Regions from separate parts of the Streptomyces sp. NPDC050743 genome, predicted to be linked through region 1. Evidence: predicted binding sites of a transcription regulator. Region 1 holds the regulator's gene; the other holds the start of a gene.
The links. The regulator HrcA, encoded in region 1, represses chaperone genes, less so after heat shock. The targets are predictions, from matches to a motif close to TTNGCACTCNGNNNNNCNGAGTGCNAA.

Region 1 (7,450 bases):
GCGTGACCAGTGACAGCAGCCCGATGCCGGAGCCGTCGTTCTCGGGGAGGTCCCGGTGGGTTCCCTGATGGCCGCCGGCCTCCACGCCCTGCGCGATCACCGCGTCCGCCCCGGCCCGCTCGACGGCGCGGGCCTCCTCCGTGGTGGTGGCGGTGACCAGGGTGTAGGTGCCGACGCGGCGCAGGCTGTCGAAGACGTCCCGGCTCGGCACACCGAAGTGGAAGGAGACCACGGGCACCGGGTTGTCGAGGAGCACGGCGAGCTTGGCGTCGTAACCGTCGTCCCGGCCGCTGTCCGGGTCGCCCAGCTCGGTCTCGTACCAGGCGGCCTCGCCGGCCAGCTGGTGGGCGTAGACCTCCACGGCGCCGGACTCGGCATGCTCGGACTGCGGCATGAACACGTTCACGCCGAAGGGCCGGCTCGTGAGCCCCCGCAGCTGCTTGATCTCCTGGTACATGCCGTCGGCGGTCTTGTATCCGGCGGCGAGAAACCCGAGACCACCGGCCTCGCAGACGGCGGCGGCGAGCTGCGGGACGGAGACACCGCCCGCCATGGGGGCCTGCACGATCGGGTGGGGGAAGAGATCGGTCAGCGCGGAGGACATGACCGCATGTTGTCACGTCCGTCGAACAAGTCCGAATCCGGGCGTCCGATGGCATAAACCACTGGCATACGGGGTGCCGAGGCACCCCGTATGGCCTCCGTGAGCGGTTGCTCAGCGCCCGTTGAAGGCATCCTTCAAACGCGAGAACAACCCCTGCTGCCCCGGCTGACCGTGTCTGCCCGGCGGGACGACCCCCGGACCCCCGGCCACGCCGCAGCGCACGTCAGCGCCCGTTGAACGCATCCTTCAAACGCGAGAACAACCCCTGCTGCCCCGGCTGGAACTGCCCCTGCGGCCGCTCCTCGCCGCGCAGCTTGGCCAGCTCCCGCAGCAGGCGCTCCTGCTCGGGGTCCAGCTTGGTCGGGGTCTGCACCTCGACGTGCACGATCAGGTCACCCCGGCCGCCGCCGCGCAGATGCGTGACGCCGCGGTTGTGCAGCGGGATCGACTGGCCGGACTGGGTGCCGGGCCGGATGTCGACCTCCTCCATGCCGTCCAGCGTCTCCAGCGGCACCTTGGTGCCGAGCGCCGCCGCGGTCATCGGGATGGTGACCGTGCAGTGCAGGTCGTCGCCGCGCCGCTGGAAGGTCGGGTGCGGCAGCTCGTGGATCTCCACGTACAGGTCACCGGCCGGACCGCCGCCGGGACCGACCTCGCCCTCACCGGCGAGCTGGATCCGCGTGCCGTTGTCGACACCGGCCGGGATCTTCACGGTCAGGGTGCGGCGGGAACGGACCCGGCCGTCGCCGGCGCACTCGGGGCACGGGGTCGGCACGACGGTCCCGAAGCCCTGGCACTGCGGGCAGGGACGCGAGGTCATGACCTGGCCGAGGAAGGACCGGGTGACCTGCGAGACCTCACCGCGGCCACGGCACATGTCACACGTCTGGGCGGTCGTACCGGGCGCCGCGCCCTCGCCGTTGCAGGTGTTGCAGACGACCGCCGTGTCGACCTGGATGTCCTTGGTGGTCCCGAAGGCCGCCTCGTCCAGCTCGACCTCGATGCGGATCATCGCGTCCTGGCCGCGCCGGGTGCGCGAGCGCGGGCCGCGCTGCGACGCCGTACCGAAGAACGCGTCCATGATGTCGGAGAAGTTGCCGAAGCCGCCGGCCCCGAAGCCGCCCGCGCCGGCGCCGCCCGCCTGCGAGAGCGGGTCGCCGCCGAGGTCGTAGACCTGCTTCTTCTGCGGGTCCGACAGCACCTCGTAAGCGGCGTTGATCTCCTTGAACCGCTCCTGGGTCTTCGGGTCCGGGTTGACGTCCGGGTGCAGCTCGCGCGCGAGCCGGCGGAACGCCTTCTTGATCTCATCCTGCGACGCGTCGCGGCGCACGCCGAGAACGGCGTAGTAGTCCGTGGCCACTTACGACTCCGCCAGGATCTGTCCGACGTACCGTGCCACTGCGCGTACCGCTCCCATCGTTCCCGGATAGTCCATGCGGGTCGGTCCGACCACGCCGAGCTTGGCAACCGCCTCGCCGCCCGAACCGTAGCCGACCGACACCACGGAGGTGGAGTTGAGTCCCTCGTGGGCGTTCTCGTGCCCGATACGCACCGTCACGCCCGGATCCTTCGCCTCGCCCAGGAGCTTGAGGAGCACGACCTGCTCCTCCAGAGCCTCCAGGACGGGCCGGATCGTGAGGGGAAAGTCATGCCCGAAGCGGGTGAGATTGGCGGTACCGCCGATCATCAGCCGCTCCTCGTTCTCCTCGACCAGCGTCTCCAGAAGAGTGGAGAGCACCGTCGAGACCGTACCGCGGTCCTCGGGATCGAAGGCCTCCGGCAGGTCCTCGACCAGCGTCGGCACGTCCGAGAACCGGCGGCCCGCGACCCGGCTGTTCAGCCGCGCCCGCAGATCGGCGAGGGAGGTCTCGCCGAAGGGCGCCGGGCAGTCGACCATCCGCTGCTCGACCCGGCCGGTGTCCGTGATCAGCACGAGCATCACGCGCGCGGGGGCGAGCGAGAGCAGTTCCACGTGCCGCACGGTGGACCGGGTCAGGGACGGGTACTGCACGATGGCGACCTGCCGGGTGAGCTGCGCGAGCAGCCGGACCGTGCGCGCCACGACGTCGTCGAGGTCGACGGCGCCCTCCAGGAAGTTCTGGATGGCGCGCCGCTCGGGCGCGGTCATCGGCTTCACGCCCGCCAGCTTGTCCACGAACAGCCGATAGCCCTTGTCCGTGGGGATCCGCCCGGCGCTGGTGTGCGGCTGGGCGATGTACCCCTCGTCCTCCAGGGCCGCCATGTCGTTACGGACCGTCGCCGGGGACACGCCGAGGTTGTGCCGCTCGGTCAGGGCCTTCGACCCGACCGGCTCCTCGGTGCCGACGTAGTCCTGGACGATGGCGCGCAGCACCTGAAGCCTGCGTTCACTCAGCATTCGCGCGCACCTCCAGCATGTCGTCCCCTCGGTCCTGGTCGGCCCTGCGGTTCGTCCGCCTGGCACTCTTCGCATGCGAGTGCCAGCGTTCCCGGGCCCAGTGTACGGCTGTCGGGTACACCCGGGGCAAGGTCGGTGCGGTCCCGGCGGCTCGTGCGGCTAGCGTCGCGGTATGACGGTGACTTGGGAAGAGCTGGGGTGGGAACGACTGGCCCCGGGGGTCGGGCGGTGCCGGCTGCCCGGCTGGGACTGCACGGTCGGGCTGGTCCTCGGGGAGGGTACGGCGCTGATGGTGGACGCCGGCTCCAGCCTGGCCGAGGGCGCGCGGCTGCGGACACAGGCCGAGGAACTGGCCGGCGGCCGTGTGACCCATCTCGCGCTGACCCACCCCCACTTCGACCATGTCTTCGGGGCGGCGGCCTTCGCGGGGGCGCAGCTGTACGGGGCGGTGGGCGTCGACGCGGTGCTGGCCCACGAACGCGACGAGCTGCGCATGGACGCCGTGAGAAACGGACTCGCGGTGGCGGACGCGGACGAGGCGGTGGACGCGCTGGTGCCGCCCGGCCATCCGGTCTCCGGCGAGTGGACGCTGGACCTCGGGGGCGGCCGGCAGGTTCTGCTGGCGAACGTGGGTCCGGGGCATACCGCGCATGATCTGGCGGTGCTGGTCCCAGGAGATCCCGAGGTGGTGTTCTGCGGCGACCTGGTCGAGGAGTCCGGCGAGCCCCAGGCGGGCCCGGACGCGGTCCCGTCCCGCTGGCCGGACGCCTTGGACCGGCTTCTCTCCCTGGGCGGCGAGGACGCGCTGTACGTTCCCGGTCACGGAGCGGTGGTGGACGCGGCGTTCGTACGACGGCAGCGCGACGAGCTGGCGGCCCGTTTCGGCGTGTCGTGAGCGCGGCCGTACGGCTTCTCCTATCGTCACTCGAATGCGCCCACCCGTCTCCCGCCACCGCCCTTCCAACGAGGGCCCTTCGGGCCCGCGCCCTCGTTTGTACTCCGCCGACCTGACCCCGCCGTGGAAGAAGCCGAAGCCCGTGCCTGAGGTGCCGGCGGAGCCGGGCCTGGTGGTGGAGGAGCCCGGCACCGGGTTCTGCGGGGCGGTGATCCGCTGCGAGGCGGGCACGGTGACCCTGGAGGACCGCTTCGGCAAGCACCGGGTGTTCCCGCTGGAGCCGCGGGGCTTCCTGCTGGAGGGGCGCGTGGTGACGCTGGTGAGGCCTTCCGGCGGTCCGGTACGGCCCACCCGTACGGCCTCCGGCTCGGTCGCCGTCCCCGGCGCCCGCGCCCGCGTGGCCCGCGCCGGCCGCATCTACGTCGAGGGCCGGCACGACGCCGAGCTGGTCGAGAAGGTGTGGGGCGACGACCTGCGCATCGAGGGCGTGGTCGTGGAGTACCTGGAGGGCGTGGACGACCTGCCGTCGATCGTCGCCTCCTTCGCACCGGGCCCGGACGCCCGCCTGGGTGTTCTGGTGGACCACTTGGTGCCGGGCACGAAGGAGTGGCGGATCGCGGAGTCGGTGACCAGCGAGTACGCGCTGGTGGTCGGCCACCCGTACATCGACATCTGGCAGGCGGTGAAGCCGGCCGCGCTGGGGATCGAGGCGTGGCCCACGATTCCGCGGGGGCAGGACTGGAAGACGGGGGTGTGCCGGGCACTGGGCTGGCCGTCGGAGAACACCGGGGCGGTGTGGCAGGCGATCCTGAAGCGGGTGGGGTCCTACAAGGACCTGGAGCCGGAGCTGCTGGGGCGGGTGGAGGAGCTGATCGACTTCGTCACGGGTAGCGGTGGGGCCTGACGTTGGGGAACGTTCCGAACTCGGTGGTGTCCAGTTCGAGTCCCAGATCCTCCAACGGGACTGGATCACCGAACTTGATGATCTCCTGGCTGCGGTAGTCAGCGTCCTCGCCCTGGCCCGAAGGCTTTGTCAACAGGACGCAGTGCGCCATGACCGGGTCAAGGACGAGGTAGGCGGGAATCTTTCCCGCCGCGTAGATCGAGCGCTTGACCACGTAGTCCTGGTGGACGCTGGACTTGGAGACGACCTCGACGACCATCGTGATCAGCCCGGACGGCAACAGGCGCCCTGAACGCGGCATTGCATCGCGCTCCATTACCACCAAGTCCGGCACCGGCTCGCTGGCCTCGTCAAGGATGTCGACGTCCTGGGTCTGAAGCCGAGCCCACCGCTTGCGCGGGATTTGGTCAAACACGTCTTCCACGATCATGTTGTGGACCAGATCAGGGCTGGCCATCATCACGATTACCCCCCGGAGAAGCTCGACTTTGACGCCCTCGGGAGCCTCGAACTCCTCGAAGAACTTCGTCATCCCACGCTCGTCCACAGCGGTCATCTCCGTGGCCCTCCACATCCGCCGCGTCCTTTTGGCGGCAGCCTACGAACCAGGTTAGGGACCGAACCGGCGCTCCGGGGGGATTCACTCGCCGGAGTGATCAGTCCACCAGGTCCCGCACCACCGCGTCCGCCAGCAACCGCCCCCGCAGCGTCAGCACGGCCCGCCCCTCCTCGTACGGCCCTTCCTGGAGGAGCCCCTCAGCCAGCGCCCGCCGGGACGCCGCAAGCCCCTCCTCCTTCAGCAAGGACAGCGGCGCCCCCTCCCGCAGCCGCAGTTCCAGCAGGATCCGCTCCACGCGCCGGTCCTCCTCGGACAGCAGCTCACGCCCCGCCCCGGGGGAGCGGCCGGAGGCGAGCGCCGCCGCGTACGCCCCCGGATGCTTCACGTTCCACCAGCGCACCCCGGCCACGTGCGAGTGCGCCCCGGGACCCGCGCCCCACCAGTCGGCGCCGCGCCAGTACAGCTCGTTGTGCAGGCACCGGCCCGCCTGAGAGGTGGCCCAGTTGGAGACCTCGTACCAGTCGAAGCCCGCCTTGCTCAGGGTCTCCTCGGCGATCAGGTAGCGGTCCGCGTGCACGTCGTCGTCGGTCATGGGGACCTCGCCCCGGCGGATCCTGCGGGCGAGCTGCGTGCCCTCCTCGACGATCAGCGCGTACGCGCTGATGTGGTCCGGCCCCGCCCCGATCGCCGCGTCCAGCGAGGCCCGCCAGTCGTCGTCGCTCTCGCCGGGGGTGCCGTAGATCAGGTCCAGGTTCACGTGCTCGAAGCCCGCCGCCCGCGCCTCCGCGACACAGGCCTCGGGGCGGCCGGGCGTGTGGGTGCGGTCCAGGATCTTCAGCACATGCTGCCGCGCGCTCTGCATGCCGAAGGAGATCCGGTTGAAGCCGCCCTCCCGGAGGGTGGCGAGGTACGCCGGGTCGACCGACTCCGGGTTCGCCTCGGTCGTGACCTCGGCGTCCGGCGCCAGGCCGAACTCCTCGCGGATGGCGGCCAGCATCCGTACGAGATCGTCGGCGGCCAGCAGTGTCGGCGTACCGCCCCCGACGAAGACCGTACGGACCGCGCGCGGGTCGTCGCCGAGCACCTTCCGGGCGAGCCGGATCTCGTCCGCCAGCGTGTCCGCGTAGTTGTCGCGGGACGCCAGCACACCGCCGGTGCCGCGCAGCTCGGTCGCGGTGTAGGTGTTGAAGTCGCAGTAGCCGCAGCGGGTCGCGCAGTACGGGACGTGCAGGTAGAAGCCGAGCGGGCGGCCTGTGGCCCCGGCCAGCGCGTGCGCGGGCAGCGCGCCGTCGGCGGGGACGGGCTCGCCGTCGGGGAGTGCGGAAGGCATGCCTTCCATTGTCCAGCACGGCCGCCGTTACTCCGCCTGGAGCACCAGCAGGGCGAGGTCGTCCTCGGGCGGGCCCTCACCGAAGTCGTCCACCAGGCGGCGGATCCTTTGCGCGATCGGTTCGGCGCCGAGCCCGGCGCAGCCGGACAGGGCGCGGGCGAGGCCGTCGCCGTCGTCGAACTGGCGGGAGCCGGAGCGCCGCTCGGTCACCCCGTCGGTGACGCACAGCAGGCTGTCGCCGGGCCGCAGGTCGAAGGTCTCGCTGGTGTACGTCTCGTCCTCGACCACGCCGAGCAGGGTCTGCGGGCCGGCGGCGGTGCGCACGGTGCCGTCGGGGCTCAGGACGAGCGGGAGCGGGTGGCCGGCCGAGGCGAGGGTGCAGCGGACCCCGCCGTCGTACGGGGTCAGCTCGCCGTAGAGGAGGGACAGGAAGCGGGTCTGCGGGCCGTCCCCGGTGACCACCGGCCGGCCGCCGGCGGCGACGAGGGCGCGGGCGGCGGCGTCAGCGGCCTCGGTGGCGTCGTCCAGGAGGAGCTGGTTGAGGCGGTCGAGGACGTCGGCGACCCGGTAGCCCTCGCGGGCCAGGAGGCGCAGCCAGGGGCGGGCGAGGCCGATCACGACCGCCGCCTCGGGCCCCTTGCCCTGGACGTCGCCGACGGCGAAGCACCAGCGGCCGTCACCGGCGGGGAACAGGTCGTAGAAGTCGCCGCTGGGGCCGCCCTTGTCGCAGGGCTCGTAGACGAGCGCGCTGCTCACGCCGGGGATCTCGGCGACCGCGCCG
Region 2 (7,450 bases), on a different contig from region 1:
GCACCGCCGTGCGCAGCCGTCCCATGGCCGCGGAGGCGTCCATGCCGTGGCCGACGACGTCGCCGACGACCAGTGCCATCCGTGCGCCGGACAGGGCGATGACGTCGAACCAGTCCCCGCCGACGCCGGCGTGGGGATCGGCGGGCAGGTAGCGGGCGGCTGTCTCCAGCGCCTGCTGGGCGGGGAGGTGGTGCTGCAGCAGGCTGCGCTGCAGCGCGAGGGCGGCGCCGTCGCTCTCCTGGGGCACGGACGCCTGCAGGAACCACTGCACCTCGCCCTTGCCGTTCAGCAGCGGGCATGCTCGTAGTTCGGCCTCGATGGTGCGGCCGGCCCGGTCGCGCAGCAGGACCCGGCCGATCCATGCCTGCCGGTCGGCCAGGTGCCGTCGTGCGGAGTCGGGCAGCCCGTCCTCGAGCAGTTCGGCGGCCGCGCGGCCCACGATGTCCTCGGGGCTGTAGCCCAGCAGGGCCTGGGCGCCGGGGCTCCAGGCGGTGACCGTTCCTCGGGCATCGACGACGGCGGCCGCCAGCTCGGTGGCCGGGACGAAGCCATCCCCGCTGCTCGGGCGGAATCCGGCGTACCTGATCACCTCCGCTCACCCCCTGCCGTCCGCTTCGTGCTGGTCGCGGTTGCCGCCTGGTGCCGGAGTCACCGTGCCCGACGACCTGGCCGTCGGCGTGAGGGAAGAGGACAGCGCCTCAGCCACGGTCGGGTATACCGGTACGGCCTGCCGCAGGCCGGTGACGTCGAGCACGGGCAGCAACGGTCCTTCCGGGCACACCAGATGGAGCTGGCCGCCATAGCAGGCGGCACGAAGGTGTGCACCGAACAGGGCGCCGAGCCCCATGGCGTCGCAGGCGGTCACGCGGGAGACGTCGATGACGAGCCGGGAGGGGTCGCTGCCGGGCATCGAGGTCACGAGCGTCAGATAGGCCCGCAGTTCCGCCCGCGTCGTCATGGACAGCTCTCCGGCCGCGTTCACGATCAGCCAGCCGCGCTCGGGGCACCAGGACAGGGAAAGGGAGGCGTCACGCCGAGGCACTCTGACCACCCCTTTCCGCAGTCCGGGCAGACCCCAGCGGTACGACCGGCGCCTTCCGGTGGGCGCTGGGTGGGTCGGCTGCCCGGCCCTCCTCTCACATCGCCGACAAGTCGGAGCAATCTAGATATTTATGATAATTAGATAGGCCATGAACGGGGTAAATGTCAAGATGACGAGAAGAGGGTGTTAGCGCCAGGCGGATGTGCGGAGGCATGCCGTCATGGACTGGTTCACGGACCCTGACTACTGGGTGGGCCGGATGCTTTTCCAGCGCGGTCTGGCCGTGCTGTACTGCGTCGCGTTCGTCAGCTCGGCCCTGCAGTTCCGCGGGCTGATCGGGGAGCGGGGGCTGCTGCCGGTGCCGCGCTTCACCGCGCAGGTGGCGTTCAGGCGGGCTCCGAGTATCTTCCAGTTGCACTACTCGGACCGTTTCTTCGCCGCCATGGCCTGGACGGGCGCCGCGGGATCCGCCGCGGTGGCGGCGGGGGTGCCGGACCGGCTGCCGCTGTGGGCGGCGATGGTGATGTGGGCGCTGCTGTGGGCGCTGTACCTGTCCATCGTCAACGTCGGGCAGACCTGGTACGGGTTCATGTGGGAATACCTGCTGCTGGAGGCCGGCTTCCTGGCGATCTTCCTCGGCAACGACGACGTCGCGCCGCCCGTGCTGGTGCGAGGGCTGCTGATCTGGCTGCTGTTCCGGCTTGAGTTCGGCGCCGGGCTGATCAAGCTGCGCGGCGATTCCTGCTGGCGGGATCTGACGTGCCTGTACTACCACCACGAGACCCAGCCGCTGCCCGGCCCGCTCAGCTGGTTCTTCCACCACCTCCCCAAGCCCGTCCATCGCGTCGAGGCGGCGGGCAACCACGTCGCACAACTCCTCGTGCCGTTTGCCCTGTTCGCGCCGCAGCCGGCGGCAAGCATCGCCGCCGGCTTGGTGATCATCACCCAGCTGTGGCTGGTCGCGTCCGGCAACTTCGCCTGGCTGAACTGGCTGACGATCGTGCTGGCGCTGTCCGCGATCGGCGGCTCGCAGGTCACCGGCGCGCTGGGTCTGCCTCCTGCGCCGCGTTTCGCCGCCGCACCGGTGTGGTTCGAGGGCCTCGTGCTGGCTGTCGCCGCCCTGGTGGTGGTGCTCAGCTACTGGCCGGTGCGTAACCTGCTCTCCCGCAGCCAGGTCATGAACGCGTCCTTCACTCCGCTGCACCTGGTCAACACCTACGGCGCGTTCGGCAGCGTGGGCCGCACCCGGTACGAGCTGATCGTCGAGGGCACCGACGAGCCGGCGATCACCGAAGAGACCGTGTGGAAGGAGTACGTCTTCAAGGGCAAGCCGGGCGGCATGCGGCGGCTTCCGCCGCAGGTGGCCCCGTACCACCTCAGGCTGGACTGGCTGATGTGGTTCGCCGCGTTCTCCCCTGTGTACGCGGCCGGCTGGCTCCCCGCCTTGCTCCTCGCCCTCTTGGAGAACAACCCGGCCGTCCTGAGTTTGCTGCGCCGCAATCCCTTCCCAGGCTCGCCGCCTGCTTTCGTCCGGATCTGCCTGTACGAGTACCGGTTCACCAGCTGGTCGGAACTGCGCGCGAACGGTGCCTGGTGGAGCCGCACCTTCCTCGGCGAGTCCGTGCCGGCCGTCGCCAAGCGGCAACCGGTATCCAGCGCATGAGGCCCGGGTTCCGCAGGAGACTCGTCCCTGGCTCGGCTTTCAGGGTCATCGTGCGCAGCCGACGTCGAGGACTTCGATGATGTCGTCGTGGGCGGTGTAGACAAGCCAGCACCATTCGCCGAATGCTGCGGCCAGACCGGAGACGTGTACCTGCGGTGTCCTGGCAACGGCGTCGATGAGCGTAATGATCTCCTCGTGCCTGTCGTTCGGGACGCCGAACAACACGCCGGCAGCGGGTTGGACCACTTCGACTCTCATGTCGCCCCCCTGCAGATGAACTGGAGCAGCGCTGGCGGCTCTCCTCTCCACCGGGCGTCTGGCCTACGGGCCACCATTCCTCCGGGCTCAGGAGAACGGCAACAGGCTGACCACACCTATTCCGGTCGGCTGCCGGTGCACGAGTCCCCCGGGGTTCCCATGCGCGCCGCCAGGCGGGCGCCGGCGGTCTGCTGTTGCGGCCACCGGCGCCCGCCTCGGTCCGGCTCCGGGCACGCGGCGATCAGAATTCGGCGCCGGCCCCCGCGGCGGCCGGTTCCTTTTCCTCGGGCTTGTCGGCGATGACGGCCTCCGTGGTGAGGAACAGCGCGGCGATGGAAGCGGCGTTCTGCAGCGCGGAGCGGGTCACCTTCGCCGGGTCGATGATGCCCGCGGCCAGCATGTCCACGTACTCGCCGGTCGCGGCGTTCAGACCGTGGCCGACGGGCAGCGTGCGGACCTTCTCCACCACGACACCGCCCTCCAGGCCGGCGTTGCGGGCGATCTGCTGCAGCGGAGCGGTCAGCGCGCGGCGGACCATCTCCACACCGGTCCGCTCCTCGTCGTCCACCTCCAGCTTCTCGAACGCCTTCTCGGACGCCTGCAGCAGGGCCACGCCTCCACCGGCGACGATGCCCTCCTCGACGGCGGCCTTCGCGTTGCGGACGGCGTCCTCGATGCGGTGCTTGCGCTCCTTGAGCTCCACCTCGGTGGCGGCACCAGCCTTGATCACGGCCACGCCGCCGGCGAGCTTGGCCAAGCGCTCCTGCAGCTTCTCGCGGTCGTAGTCGGAGTCCGAGCGCTCGATCTCGGCGCGGATCTGCTTGACCCGGCCCTCGATCGCGGCGGCGTCACCGGCGCCCTCCACGATAGTGGTGTCGTCCTTGGTGACGACCACCTTGCGGGCCCGGCCCAGCACGCCCAGGTCGGCGCTCTCCAGCTTCAGGCCGACCTCCTCGGACACGACCGTGGCACCGGTGAGCACGGCCATGTCGCCGAGCATCGCCTTGCGGCGGTCGCCGAAGCCCGGGGCCTTGACGGCGACGGACTTGAAGGTGCCGCGGATCTTGTTGACGACCAGGGTCGCCAGCGCCTCGCCCTCCACGTCCTCGGCGATCACCAGGAGCGGCCGGCTCTCCCGCATCACCTGCTCCAGCAGCGGCAGCAGATCCTTCACCGCAGTGACCTTGGAGCCGACCAGCAGGATGTACGGGTCCTCCAGGACCGCTTCCATGCGTTCGGCGTCGGTGACGAAGTACGGCGAGATGTAGCCCTTGTCGAAGCGCATACCCTCGGTGAGCTCCAGCTCCAGGCCGAAGGTGTTGGACTCCTCGACGGTGATGACGCCTTCCTTGCCGACCTTGTCCATGGCCTCGGCGATCAGCTCACCGATCGCCCGGTCCCCGCCCGCAGACACCGCGGCCGTGCTGGCGATCTCCTCCTTGGTCTCCAGCTCCTTGGCCTGCTCCAACACGGCCGCGGATACGGCCTCGACGGCCTTCTCGATACCGCGCTTGAGAGCCATCGGGTTGGCGCCGGCGGCGACGTTGCGCAGCCCCTCCTTGACCAGGGCCTGGGCGAGCACGGTCGCGGTGGTCGTACCGTCACCGGCGACGTCGTCCGTCTTCTTGGCGACTTCCTTGACCAGCTCGGCGCCAATCTTCTCGTACGGGTCCTGAAGCTCGATCTCCTTGGCGATGGAGACACCATCCTTGGTGATCGTGGGGGCGCCCCACTTCTTGTCCAGGACCACGTTGCGACCCTTGGGGCCGAGCGTCACCTTCACGGCGCCCGCGAGCTGGTTCATGCCGCGCACCAGAGCGCGGCGCGCCTCCTCCTCATAAGCGATGATCTTCGCAGTCATCGGGTGCGGTCTCCTCCGCATCGACTCCTTGAGTCGATGACAGTGGCCCGGGTTGACGCCCGCGACGTTCACCCGCGCGCCGGAGGTTTCCCTCACGGCCGCACGAGCACGTCACCCGACCCAGCCGTTAGCACTCTCACCGCGAGAGTGCCAATTCCTCGCTTAGCACTTCGGCTTGCCCAGGGGCAAGTGGCCGCCTCGGATAGCTGCGGGCGGTCAACGCCGTTGCGCATCCGAGAGGGACTGGCAGGGGTGCCGGGACGGAGCGGGCTCCTCGGGGATGGAGCCGGTCCGGTGACCTCCAGGTGGCCGGGCGCAGCAGACGGTCGCCGAGGCGGTAGCCGGTACGCGCCGCGGCGTGCCTGCTGTTGCCGGAGGGTGCACTGCCTCCGCGGCGCGGCCGGAGCAGCGAGCACGCGATGCCGCCCCCGAGAGGAAGCACGCCGCGACGCGGAGGCCACGGGGAAGTGTGCTGTCACAACTCCTGCCCCGAGCGCGCCCAAGCAGTGCGCCCGGGCCAGATAATCCCGCCAGCTTCCTTCGGCGTTCTAAACCGGCTTGATCCGTACCTCTCCACTGTGCCGGTCGGCTTGGACCGCGCAGCCGGCCTGCGTGAGGATCTCCAGTAACGCCTGGTGCAGCGCGGCCCGAATCCCCCGTACTCCGCGACCTGCCTGCCCACCGGGTCCAGCTCTTGTGCCGGCAGCCAGCCGACGACCACCGCGTCCTGCTCCTGGCGGACCCTCAATCCCGTGCCTTCCCCGCGGCACTCGCCGCCGCAACGTCGAACCCCGTACGGGCGAGCGTGCGGCACACCTCGGAGAACAGAACCTGCAGACCAGCCTGGCGTGCCGCCCGGATCGCCGCCGTGCGAGAGCAGGCTGGGGATGCGTACGTGACCGCTGGGCTGACGACCCCACCGGCAATATCAGCGGGGCATCAGCCCTGACGAGCAGCACACCGCCCGGCTGCCCCGCCAACTGCTCGAGGAACGCTTCGTGTCGCCAGGTCACGTCGGCCGCCACCCTTCTTCGGCCTCTGTGCTCCGGTGGGGCGCGGAGGGCGGGCGAGGGGGAGATCAGGTGCCCGTCCCCCGCCGCTACTCGTCCCCGGCGGCCGGTCGGCCAGCCCGAGATCGCTCGCCTGGACCCGCTGACAGCGATCTTGCGAGGCTTGGCGCGCTCGACGATCGGGATGCGCAGGCTGAGGTGGCCACACCCTGGCCGAGCGCCGGTGGTGGTCTCCACGCCGACGGTGTGGCCGTATCCGGGGGTGCCCCAGATCCCGGTTTCAGCTGGCCAGGTCGGCTTTGCCGAACAGAACGGCGTAGCCGGAGGGGAGCTGGCTGATGATCTGGTTCAGCTCACCGCCGGAAACGGCGCCAGCCAGGGTGGTCAGGACCGCGCTGGCGTCCCACTCTGCCGTGCGCGGCCGGGCCCCTGTCCTCTCAGCGACCCTGCGGTAGAACTCCTCGATCCCGAAGCTCTCGGCCTGCGCCTGCTTGGCCTCGGCCAGCGCCTGTCCGAGCGGTCCAGGCAGCTGGGAGGCAAGGTCATCGACCTCGCCGGGGCTGATGCGCTGGGCCAGCACGCTCAGCACCGCTTCGGTGACCTTCGCGGCTTCGTCCTGGCTGTCGTATTCGCCGAGCTCACGTACGCGAGCAAGGAACTCATGATGCTGCATCGTTTCGTCACCTCCGCTTGCCGGCAATCTCAGGGCATCCAATGCGACGCCCTCTTCCCCGGCACCCCGGTAGGGCAAGCCTGTCAGCTCCGCGAGACGGGCAACGGCGGCTTGCCTGCCGGGGCGGATGCATCCCGTACGCCGCACTCCGGCGTCGATGCGCTCCTCGCGGGCGGGGCCGGCCCGGTGACCTCCACGGTGGCCGGGCGCAGCAGGCTCTCGCCAAGACGGTAGCCGGGACGCAGGACCGCCGAGCACACCAAGCGGTCCGCATCCGGGACAACATGGTGCGTCAGAGCGTCGTGACAAGCCGGGTCGAACCGATCGCCCACCTCACCGAACGACGTGACGCCCAGCGAGCCGAGCTGCTCCTGCAGGCTGTCGGCGATGTCCCTCAGACCGGGCGTGAGCGGCTCGTTGGCACACGCCCGGTCGACGGCGTCCAGCACAGGCAGCAGCGCCTTGAGCACGTTGGCCACCGCGATCTCGCGCACGGCCAGGCGGTCCCGCCGCACCCGCTTGCGGTAGTTGTCGTACTCGGCCTTGATCCGCTGCAGGTCGGCGGTCCGCTCCTGAACCAGGCGCCGCAGCTGCTCAAGTTCGGTGCTCTGCGGAGCGCTCCTGGTCATCGTCAGCCAGCCTCCGGCTTGTCGTCGTCGACGATCTCTGCGTCCACCACTTCATCCTCGGGCTCACCGGCCGCACCGCCCGGGGACGCTCCGGCCGCACCCGCCGGTTGCTCGGCCCGAGACTTCTCGTACAGGGCCGTTCCGATCTTCTGCGCGGCCTGCGCGGTACGGTCGATCGCCTGCCGGATTGCCGCCGTGTCCGCACCCTCCTCCTTCAGCTTCTCCTTCAGTTCGGTCAGCGCCGTCTCCGTCTCGGACTTGGCGTCCGCCGGGATGTTCTCCGCGTTGTCCTTGAGGAGCTTCTCGGTGGAGTA

Region 2: the regulator HrcA is predicted to act here: its motif matches at 4,952-4,978, upstream of groL (chaperonin GroEL).

Annotation. Positions count from the first base shown of each region.
Region 1 is NZ_JBITGJ010000008.1:74,648-82,097, reverse strand. It holds gene ACIBJF_RS11620 (nitronate monooxygenase) at 1-604, opposite strand, end outside; gene dnaJ (molecular chaperone DnaJ) at 828-1,964, opposite strand; gene hrcA (heat-inducible transcriptional repressor HrcA) at 1,965-2,981, opposite strand; gene ACIBJF_RS11605 (MBL fold metallo-hydrolase) at 3,154-3,876, shown strand; gene ACIBJF_RS11600 (DUF3097 domain-containing protein) at 3,911-4,780, shown strand; gene ACIBJF_RS11595 (Uma2 family endonuclease) at 4,758-5,354, opposite strand; gene hemW (radical SAM family heme chaperone HemW) at 5,437-6,669, opposite strand; gene ACIBJF_RS11585 (SpoIIE family protein phosphatase) at 6,697-7,450, opposite strand, start outside.
Region 2 is NZ_JBITGJ010000144.1:4,184-11,633, reverse strand. It holds partial or broken gene ACIBJF_RS47880 (SpoIIE family protein phosphatase) at 1-508, opposite strand, end outside; gene ACIBJF_RS47875 (STAS domain-containing protein) at 596-1,042, opposite strand; gene ACIBJF_RS47870 (lipase maturation factor family protein) at 1,263-2,705, shown strand; gene ACIBJF_RS47865 (hypothetical protein) at 2,751-2,963, opposite strand; gene groL (chaperonin GroEL) at 3,205-4,824, opposite strand; gene ACIBJF_RS47855 (DUF2267 domain-containing protein) at 6,115-6,507, opposite strand; gene grpE (nucleotide exchange factor GrpE) at 6,591-7,136, opposite strand; gene dnaK (molecular chaperone DnaK) at 7,139-7,450, opposite strand, start outside.